Regions from separate parts of the Nocardioides sp. DN36 genome, predicted to be linked through region 1. Evidence: predicted binding sites of a transcription regulator. Region 1 holds the regulator's gene; each other region holds the start of a gene.
The links. Region 1 encodes LexA, which represses DNA repair genes until DNA is damaged. Its sites were predicted from a motif close to TCGAACANNTGTTCGA; they were not measured.
Positions count from the first base shown of each region.

Region 2: a site for LexA is predicted at 1,468-1,483, ahead of ACZ43H_RS23340 (alpha-ketoglutarate-dependent dioxygenase AlkB). Genes of this name have one in related genera too.
Region 3: a site for LexA is predicted at 1,699-1,714, ahead of ACZ43H_RS13835 (HNH endonuclease signature motif containing protein). Genes of this name have one in related genera too.

Region 1 covers NZ_AP043823.1:3,164,160-3,167,426, reverse strand. Annotated here, with positions in the region: gene ACZ43H_RS16035 (alkaline phosphatase D family protein) at 1-436, opposite strand, end outside; gene ACZ43H_RS16030 (phosphatase PAP2 family protein) at 546-1,367, opposite strand; gene lexA (transcriptional repressor LexA) at 1,454-2,176, opposite strand; gene ACZ43H_RS16020 (GNAT family N-acetyltransferase) at 2,305-3,096, opposite strand; gene ACZ43H_RS16015 (SDR family NAD(P)-dependent oxidoreductase) at 3,156-3,267, shown strand, end outside.
Region 2 covers NZ_AP043823.1:4,653,338-4,656,604, reverse strand. Annotated here, with positions in the region: gene ACZ43H_RS23350 (ABC transporter permease) at 1-590, opposite strand, end outside; gene ACZ43H_RS23345 (ABC transporter ATP-binding protein) at 592-1,368, opposite strand; gene ACZ43H_RS23340 (alpha-ketoglutarate-dependent dioxygenase AlkB) at 1,506-2,120, shown strand; gene mmuM (homocysteine S-methyltransferase) at 2,123-3,031, opposite strand; gene ACZ43H_RS23330 (MFS transporter) at 3,139-3,267, shown strand, end outside.
Region 3 covers NZ_AP043823.1:2,692,938-2,696,204, reverse strand. Annotated here, with positions in the region: gene ACZ43H_RS13845 (hypothetical protein) at 1-909, opposite strand, end outside; gene ACZ43H_RS13840 ((deoxy)nucleoside triphosphate pyrophosphohydrolase) at 1,049-1,408, shown strand; gene ACZ43H_RS13835 (HNH endonuclease signature motif containing protein) at 1,733-3,028, shown strand; gene ACZ43H_RS13830 (hypothetical protein) at 3,147-3,267, shown strand, end outside.

The DNA of each region.
Region 1 (3,267 bases):
TGTGGCCGTCCCAGCGGAACCGGTAGTGGTACCACCGGGCGGGGTCGAGCCCCTTCACGTCCACCTTGACGGTGTGGTCGCGCTCGGGGCCGGTGGCGAAGCTGCCGCTGCGCACGACGTGGCGGAACTGTGCGTCGGTCGCCACCTCCCACGCCACGCGCACCCGCGGCCCCCTCCCGGAGCCGGGGGTGCTGGCCGGGGTGGGCGTGACCCGGGTCCAGATGACCACGGCGGTGGGGAGCGGGTCCCCGGACGCGACGCCGTGCCGGAACGCGCCACCACCCTCCCGGGCCGGGGAGGCCTGCGCGGTCGCCGGTGCAGCGGTCGGCGCGAGGCCGGCGAGGACGCCGCCGGCGGCGCCGGTCGCGAGGACGGTACGCCGCGGCAGCGGCCGGGCTCGCAGGGGCTTCGGGGTGGCGGCGCGTGGGGTGCTCACGCGTCCTCAACGCACGGGACCGGGTGGGGGTGACGGCGCGCGGGGTGTGAGCACCGTCAGTTCACCCGGGCGTCGCCGGGGAGTCAGCGGGGCAGCCAGTCGGGGAGAGTCAGTCGGCGGCGGCCGCGGCCGAGCCCTGGGTCGCGGTCAGGCTGTCGAGCTCGCGGTCGAGCTCGTCGTCGTCGACCGGCGCGGGCATGCCTTCCGCGGCCAGCCACCCGGCGACCACGACCAGCCAGCCGACGACCACGTCGATCACCCAGTGGTTGCCGGTGCCGACGATGACGACGGCGGTGCCGGCGGCGTACAGCCAGCCGAGCACCCGCAGCCAGTGCCAGCGGGCGTGCCGCTGCAGCGAGATCGCGACCCACAGCGCCCAGCCGGCGTGCAGCGACGGGAACGCGGCCAGCTCGTTGGTGAGCCCGCCGAGGCCGCGCGGCGCGGAGGCGTCCGCGCTCCACCAGCCGTCGGCGGCGTGCAGGCTGAGCACGTCGACGTACCCCTCGATGAACCGCGGCGGGGCGGTCGGCATCAGGAGGTAGGCGACCAGGCCGATGATGGTGCCGATCGCGAGCGCCCGTCGGGCCGGGATGTAGCAGCGCGAGCCGAGCCGGTAGAGCCAGAGCAGCACGGCGGCGGTGACGACGTAGTGGAGCGTGGCGTACCAGTAGCTGCCGATCAGCCCGATGACGTCGTTGTCGGTGAAGAGATGGTTGAGGGGCACCTCCCAGTGGATCCCGAGGTGCCGCTCGATGTGGAGGAGGTCGTGGGCGCGGGCCAGGGCAGGGCCCATCGCGGCGTCGGCGAAGAGGCGCGAGAGGCTGTAGGCGACCCACAGGCTCAGGACCAGCGCCAGCTCGAGGACGCCGCGCACGAGACGCGGGTATCGCTTACGGATACCCACGATCGCGGGAATGCTCGGGATGCTCACGGGTCCACTCTCAGGTCAGGCAGGGCACATCGCTATCAAGTATGCCCCTGACCTCCCCCTGAAGCCCGCTCATTATTACCTCGGGGTCACATTCGCCGCAGGACCGCGGTGACCTTCCCGAGGATGGTCGCGTGGGTGCCGTCGATGGGCTCGTAGGCGTCGTTGTGAGGGAGCAGCCAGACGTGGCCGTCCTTGCGCTGGAAGGTCTTCACCGTCGCCTCGCCGTCGATCATCGCCGCCACGATCTCGCCGTTCTGCGCGGTCTGCTCCTGGCGGATGACGACGTAGTCGCCGTTGCAGATGGCGGCGTCGATCATCGAGTCGCCGGAGACCTCGAGCAGGAAGAGCTGGCCGTCGCCGACGAGCTGCTTGGGCAGGGGGAAGACGTCCTCGATCCGCTCCTCGGCGAGGATCGGGCCGCCGGCCGCGATCCGGCCGAGGACGGGGACGTACTGCGCCGCGGGCACGGCGTCGCCGACGCCGGTCTCGTCGTACATCGTCTCGTCGGCTGCCGAGATCGACCGGCGGGCGGCCATCACCTCGGGCAGGAACACCTCGATGGCGCGGGGACGGTTGGGGTCGCGCTTGAGGAAGCCCTTCTCCTCGAGCACCTTGAGCTGGTGGGCGACGCTGGAGGAGCTGGTCAGGCCGACGGCGTCGCCGATCTCGCGCATGCTCGGCGGGTAGCCGCGCTTCTCGATGGAGTTCCTGATCGTGGTCAGGACGCGCTGCTGGCGCGGGGTGAGGCCGGTGGCGTCGGGCGGGCCGTCGGGAAGCTGGGTGACCTTGTCGGACTTCTTCGTGGCCATGCGGCTGCCTCCAGGCTCTGCGGCGGACGCTCCGGGGCGCCCCGGGCGAGTGGGGACCACGCTAGCCAAATCGACTGGGTGATTCAAACATCTGTTCGAAGGCGTGTCGCGGGTCGTGACGGGGGTGATCAGGCGTCGTCGGGGGCCCACACGTACTGCGGCATGGTGCACACCTCGACGTAGCCGAGCCGCTCGTAGACCGGTCGCCCCATGCTGCTCGCGACCAGGATCGACTCGTCGCACCCACGCCTCCGTCCCTCGCGCATCAGGGCGGCCGTGACGGCGTACCCGACACCGCGCCTGCGGGCCTGCGGGAGCGTCGCGACGTCGTAGATGCCCGCCGTGCGTCCGGTGATCCACACCGAGCCGCAGCCGACGGGCTCGCCGTCGAGGCTCGCCACGGCGTGCACCAGGCAGGCCGGGTCGAAGACCGTCAGCCAGTCCCGGAGAGGTGCGGCGAGGGAGCCGGGGATCTCGAACACCTCGCACATGAGTCGCGCGACGTCATGGTCCGACGCGTCGGTGCCGAGCGCGATCTCCAGGCCGGGCACCGCGCTCGTCTCGGCTCCGTGCTCCTCGGTGACGAGGGGGACGTGCATGCCCGGACTGTCCTCGCGGTGGGCGCCGATCCCGGTGAGCGCGCGGTCCAGGGCCTCGGACCAGGTGGACGGGCCGCACCACCACAGGAACGGGAGCCCGGCCTCGATGAACGGGGCCGCCGTCTCCTCGACGCGTGCCTGCTCGGTCCCGGGGGCGAACCGGGCGCCGACGACGTCGTTGAAGAGCGGGTGCGGCAGTCCGGTCCGGAACGTCGTGACGTCGGGGTCGGTCCCGGTCGTGACGAGCGGGGAGGTGGCCAGGACGCGGTGGAACTCCGCGAGGTTCACCTCGACGGCGTCGGCGCGCGGGTCGCTGGCCATCTTCGGAACGTACGCCGGGACGGGCCGTCTGCGCATGACGCATCTGGTTGACTCCGGCCATGCCCTTTGCCTCGAGCTGTGTCGTCACCGGAGGTGCCCGCGGGATCGGGCGGGGGATCGCCGAGCAGATGGTCGCCCGTGGCCACGCCGTCGTCGTCACCGACGTGGACG
Region 2 (3,267 bases), 1.5 Mb from region 1:
AGCGTCGCGCCGTTGAGCGAGCCGCCGTCGGGGAAGCCGGTCAGGCCCACCAGCTCGGGGTCCAGCATGAGCTGGTCGGCGGTGATCATCCGGACCCGGTCACCGACCCGGTAGCCGCCCGCCTCGGCGGTCTTCTCGTCCAGCACCACTTCGTCGCGGCCGTGCGGCGCGTGGCCGCTGGTGATCGCCAGGCCCTTCAGCCCGTGCCCGGCGGGGGCGCCGGTCCAGTTGCCGCCCAGCGCGGGCGGCCCGAAGCCGCCGACGACCTTGTTGTCGGTCCCGACCACGAACGCGCCGACCGAGCTCACGTTGCCGTCCACGCGCGCGGCGCCGGGCACGGAGCGGAGGTCGTCGAGGACCGGCGCCGGGATCGTCTGCGTGGACGGCTCCCCGTTGACGGTCGTGCCGCCGACCGGCCGCACCACGACGTCGCCGACGGTCGAGGCGAACAGGGCCGTGAAGCTGCGGTTGAGGGTGTCGGAGAAGACCAGCGAGCCGACCACGAACGCGACGCCGAGGACGATCGCGAACGTGCTCATGATCAGGCGCAGCTTGCGCCCGAGCAGGCTCTTGAGGGCGGCGCGGACCACGTCAGGCGCCCGGTCCGGACGCCGACATGCGGGTCATGATCTCGAGGACCTGGTCGCGGCTCGGCTCGCGCAGCTCGTCGACCACCCGGCCGTCGGCCAGGAACACGACGCGGTCGGTGTACGCCGCCGCCACCGGGTCGTGGGTCACCATCACCACGGTCTGGCCGAACTCGTCGACGCTGCGGCGGAGCAGCTCGAGGACCTCGGCACCCGAGCGGGAGTCGAGGTTGCCTGTCGGCTCGTCGGCGAACACGATGCGCGGCCGGCTCACCAGCGCCCGGGCCACGGCGACCCGCTGCTGCTGGCCGCCGGACAGCTCGTTCGGCTTGTGCCGGAGCCGGTCGCCGAGCCGCACGGTCGCGATCACGGTGTCGAACCATGCGGCGTCGGCGCGACGCCCGGCGATGGCCAGCGGCAGCCGGATGTTCTCCTCCGCGGTCAGGGTCGGCACCAGGTTGAAGGACTGGAACACGAAGCCGATCTCGTCGCGGCGCAGCCGGGTGAGCGCCTTGTCCTTGAGCCCGGTGATGTCCTGGCCGCCGATCAGCACCTCGCCCGAGTCGGGCCGGTCGAGGGCGGCGCAGCAGTGCATCAGCGTGGACTTGCCGGAGCCGCTGGGGCCCATCACCGCGGTGAACTCCCCCGTGGCGAGGTCGAGCGAGACGTCGTCGAGCGCGGTCACGAGCGCCGCGCCCTCGCCGTACGTCTTGGTCAGGTGGCTCACCCGGGCGGCGGGCAGCGCGGTCCCGGCGGCGTCGACCGGAGCTGTCTGCGTCATGGGTCCACGATCCCGCGTCGGGCAAGCCCCGGCCACGGGTTTGCGACCCTTGCGTCCCGGAGCCGACCCTGACCTCACCCCGAGATCGTCGGCGATTCGTCGAACACGTGTTCGACGTGCCGCGCTAGCATCGCTGCATGGACTTCCAGGGAACCCTCTTCGAGGCACCCCTCTCCGGGGTGGTCTCCTTCGACGCGCTGGAGCGCACGCGGCTGGCGCGAGGCGCCTGGGTCGACGTGCACCGGGCCTGGCTCCCCCGGGCCGACGACGTGTTCACCACGCTCGTGTCCGAGGTGCCGTGGCGTGCCGAGAGGCGCGAGATGTACGAGCGGGTGGTCGACGTGCCGCGCCTGCTGCACACGTACGCCGTGGGCGAGGACCTGCCGCACCCGGTGCTCACCGAGGCGCGCGACGCCCTGTCCGACCACTACCTGCCCGAGCTCGGCGAGCCGTTCGTGACCGCGGGGTGCTGCTACTACCGCGACGGCCGCGACAGCGTCGCCTGGCACGGCGACACCATCGGCCGCGGCCGCACCCAGGACACGATGGTCGCGATCGTCTCCGTGGGCGACCCGCGGCGGCTGGTGCTGCGCCCGCGTGGCGGCGGCGAGTCGATCTCCGTGGAGATGGGCCACGGCGACCTCGTGGTGATGGGCGGCTCGTGCCAGCGGACCTGGGAGCACGCCGTGCCCAAGGTCGCCCACTCCGGGCCGCGGATCTCGGTGCAGTTCCGCCCGCTGAACGTGTTCTGACCTCAGCCGGCCGGTGATCCGGCCACGCGAGCGGCCAGCGCGGCGATGTCCGCCGGACCGGTGCCGCAGCAGCCGCCGACGAACCGGGCGCCCGCGGCCACCCAGGTGTCGACGAGACCGAGGTCGAGCGCGTCACCGTAGGCCCACTGCTTGGTGACGGGGTCCCAGCTGCCGCCACGGTTGGGGTAGGCCACCGCCGGCAGACCGGTCGCGGCCACCGCGGCGCGTACGGCGCCCAGCACGTCGGCCTGCTCGGAGCAGTTGACGCCGGCGGCGACGAGGGTCCGGCTGCCGGCGAGGACGGCGTACGCGTCCGCCAGCGGCTGGCCGGCGTTCGTGGTGGTGCCGCGCACCGAGTAGCTGAACCAGGCGGGGAGGCCCAGGTCCTCCAGCAGCGGGACCAGGACCTCGGCCTCGTCGGAGTCGGGCACGGTCTCGACGGCGAGCAGGTCCGGGCCGGACTCCGCGAGCAGCTCCAGCCGGGGCGCGTGGAAGTCGCGCAGCCGCGCCGCGGTCACGCCGTACCTCCCCCGGTACTCCGACCCGTCGGCGAGGAACGCGCCGTACGGACCCACCGATGCGGCGACCAGCAGCCCCGGCCGGGTGTCCGCCAGCTCGTCGCGGACCTCCCGCGCGATCGTCACGCTGGAGGTGATCAGCCGCCGCGCCTCCGCGTGGTCGTGGCCGGCGGCGACGAGCCCCTCGACGCTGGCCTGGTAGCTGGCGGTCGTCACGACCCGGGCACCGGCCCGGTAGTAGGCGCGGTGCGCCTGCGCGATCCGCTCCGGCTCCTCGCCCAGCAGCCGCGCCGTCCACAGGGCACCGCCGAGGTCGGCCCCCTGCTCCTCCAGGGCAGTCGAGAGCCCGCCGTCGAGCACGACCGGTCCGTCCGTGGCGTCGATGTCGATCACCGCCCCATCCTCCCCCGGGGCCACCCGGCGACGCCTGCCTGTCCACGTCCTCCCGCGACCGAAAACCGCGTGCCCGGTGTCGGTGGCGACTGGGAGACTGCTCCGCGATGAGCACCACGACCGCCCCGCGCCCCAGCCTCGCCTCGTTCTGGCACGACCTGCCCCGCGAGGGCAAGCTGCTGCTCTCGGTGGTGGTGTTCGAGTTCCTCGGCACCGGCCTGGTGCTGCCCTTCCAC
Region 3 (3,267 bases), 470 kb from region 1:
GCCGATCGCCTGGGCGCGTACGCCGCGGTCGTCACCCGAGGCACCGTTGCGTACGGGCAGGTCCACCCGCTGCTGCACCGACCCGGGGTGGACGCTGGCCATCACGACGTCGGCCGCCGCGCCCTGCGCCATGGCGGTGCCGCGCCTCGGGAAGGTCGGGACGCTGATCGTCGGGACAGGCGGCAGAGTGAGCGTGGGCAGCCCCGTGGTCGGCAGGTCGGAGGGCAGCTCGGTCGGGATGATGGTCGGGCCGTCCGTGGTGGTCGGCAGCCCGGTGGGCAGGCTGGTCGGCAGCCCCGTGGCCGTCGACGACGGCAGCGCCGTGGGGATCTCGGTGGGGATGTCGTCGGGCAGCAGGATGATCCCACCGGAGGACCCGGTCGGGATCCGCGCCGAGGCGAGGCTCGCGCCGGCACCCGAGGCGGAGCCGTCGGTGAGCCCGTCGGCGGTGGTCAGGCAGCCCTTGTCGCCGACCCAGCGGCCGCCCGCGCCGAGAGTCGCCTGACCGAGGTCGAGGGTGTCCGCGACCGCACCACCGGGCGCGATGCCCGTGGCCGGTGCGCCGGTGTCCGTCGTACGCGTCGCCTCCGACGTGACGCCCCGACGGGCGTCCGCGGCCTCGCCGGCGGTGCCGGAGAGGTTGTAGGAACCGGCGCGTGCCCGCGGGTTCGTCGTCGAGGACATCGTCCCGTCGACGCTGAAGACGGAGAGGTCTGTGGGTACGGCGGCCTGGGCGTCGGTGAGATCCCGGTCCAGCGCGTTCACGCGCCACAGGTCAGCGCTGACCTTCGCGGAGTAGTCCGTCGGCAGCGGCGCCGCGCCACCGGGATCCGCGAGCATGACGCTCACGCCACCGAGGGCGAGCGAGGTGGACAGCAGGGCGGGGAGGACGAGACGAGATCGGGACATGGGAGAGACATCCTTGGCTCCGGGTGCGGCGGCGAGCAGATCGTCTCCCCGGAACGGCCGCAGCACACCCAGGTATGAACCACTCTCGGCTACGGTCGCGTTCGTGTCCGGCGCCCGTGCTTCTGTGGTAGGTGCCGCCGTGGTCCGCGACGGACGGGTGCTCGCCGCGCGGCGTACCCGCCCCGCCGCCACCGCCGGCCGGTGGGAGTTCCCGGGCGGCAAGGTCGAGGACGGCGAGTCTCCCGCTGGCGCCCTGGTGCGGGAGATCCGCGAGGAGCTCGGCTGCACCGTCGAGGTCTTGCAGTGGCTGCCCGGGGCGGTGCCGATCGGCGAGCGGCACGAGCTGACCGTGGCGGTCGTGCGGTTGGTCGCGGGGGAGCCGGTGCCGCACGAGCATGACCTGGTGCGGTGGCTGTCCGCGGACGAGCTCTCGGACGTGGACTGGTTGGAGCCGGATCGTCCGTTCCTCGAGGAGCTCGCGGTCCTGCTCGGAGGGTGAGCCTCGGCCGTTTGTACGCCGCGGGTTCCTTCTGGTTGAGGTGGCTTGCCGGCTTTCCGGCCGGCTGTGGTTTGGGTCTTTGGCTGGTTACGGCGAGGTCGGCCCGGGGGTGCGGCCGCTTCCGGCTTGCGGGTCGGCGCGGCGGTGCCCTACCTCCGGCTTCCGTGCCGCCTCGGCGGTTGAGGTGCGAGGAGCGCCAGCGACGAAGCCTCGAAACCCCGCACGACCGAGCCGGCTCAGAGGGGCTCGCCCGCATCTTCACGCGGCCTCTCTACAGCCAAAGATTTTACTCGAAGACATGCTCGGATAGTTGTAGAATGAGGCATGGCAGTCAACCCGACCCCGATGACGCACCCCCTGGTGCGCGGCGCCGGCGACCTGACCGCCCTGGTCACCGACCTGGCCGGCTACGACCCCGGCTACCTCGACCCGGCCGAGAAGGAGACCGCTCTGGCCGCGCTGGGTCGGGCGGCCGACCAGCTGGCCGCCCTGTACGGCCGGGTGCTGGCCAACGCCGAGGACCTCGTGACCGAGACGGGTGACCGGAACATCGCCGCCTGGGCCGAGCGCACCCAGCACGCCGACTACTCGGCGGTGGCGCGGGCGGTCCGGCACGGGGAGGCGCTGGACCGCCGCTGGCCCCAGCTGCAGGCGGCCTGCCTGGACGGTCGGGTCAACCAGGCCCAGGCGCACGTGATCGTGAAATCGTTGGACGGGCTGCCGGACCGGCTCGGCCCCGCGTTGAGGGCGAAGGCGGAGGTCCACCTGGTCGAGCAGGCCGCCCACTTCAGCCCCCGGGCACTGAAACGCCTCGGCGAGCACCTGCTCGAGGTGCTGGCCCCCGAGATCGCCGACAAAGAGGAGCAGCGGAAGCTCGAGGCCGAGGAACGCGCCGCCCGCCGCACCACCCGGCTGACCATGCGCGTACGCGGGGACGGGTCCACCGACATCGCGATCCGGGTCCCCGACCACGTCGCCTCCCGGCTCAAGGTCTACCTCGAGGCCATCTCCGCACCCCGCCGCTCCCACCTCGACCCCGACTCTGGCTCCGACCCCGCGGGCGGTGCGTTCGGGGAGCCGGGCGGGGGCAGCGAGGTGGAGCGGCTGCCCTACCCCCGCCGACTGGGCGAGGCGTTCTGCACCCTCCTCGAGCAGCTGCCGGCCCAAGCGCTGCCGCAGCACGGCGGCACCGCCACCACCGTGATGGTCACCATCGACCTCGACCAGCTCAACGCCGGCCTCGGCGCCGCGGGGCTGGCCACCGGCGACCGGATCACCGCCGCCGAGGCCCGCCGGCTGGCCTGCACCGCCCAGATCATCCCCGTCGTCCTCGGCGGCGACTCCGAGATCCTCGACCTCGGCCGCTCGCGAAGACTGTTCTCACCCGCGCAACGCAAGGCCCTGGTCATCCGCGACCGACGCTGCCGCGCCCAGGGCTGCGAGATCCCCGCCGCCTGGTGCGAAGCCCACCACGCCGAGACCCCCTGGGCCAGTGGCGGGAAGACCGACCTCAAGGACGGCGTACTCCTCTGCTCCTGGCACCACCACCGGGCGCATGACCCCCGCTTCGGCACCGACCGGTTGGCCAACGGAGACGTCAGGTTCACCAGACGCACGTAGGCCGACCGCCGACCAGCGCAGACACAGATCCGACGGACCCGCAGCCGTGGCCCGCCATACCCGCGCGCACTGCGCAGGCGGGGGCATACTGGCAGGACCGAACGCGGGGAGGACGACCATGGTCGACGAGTCACGCCCGGAGGCGACGCCCACCGAGCCGAATCCGTACGCGAAGCTGCCGCCGGCCATCCCGCTCGAGCGGATGGTCGCCACCCACGAGACGGAGGACGCCCCCGACC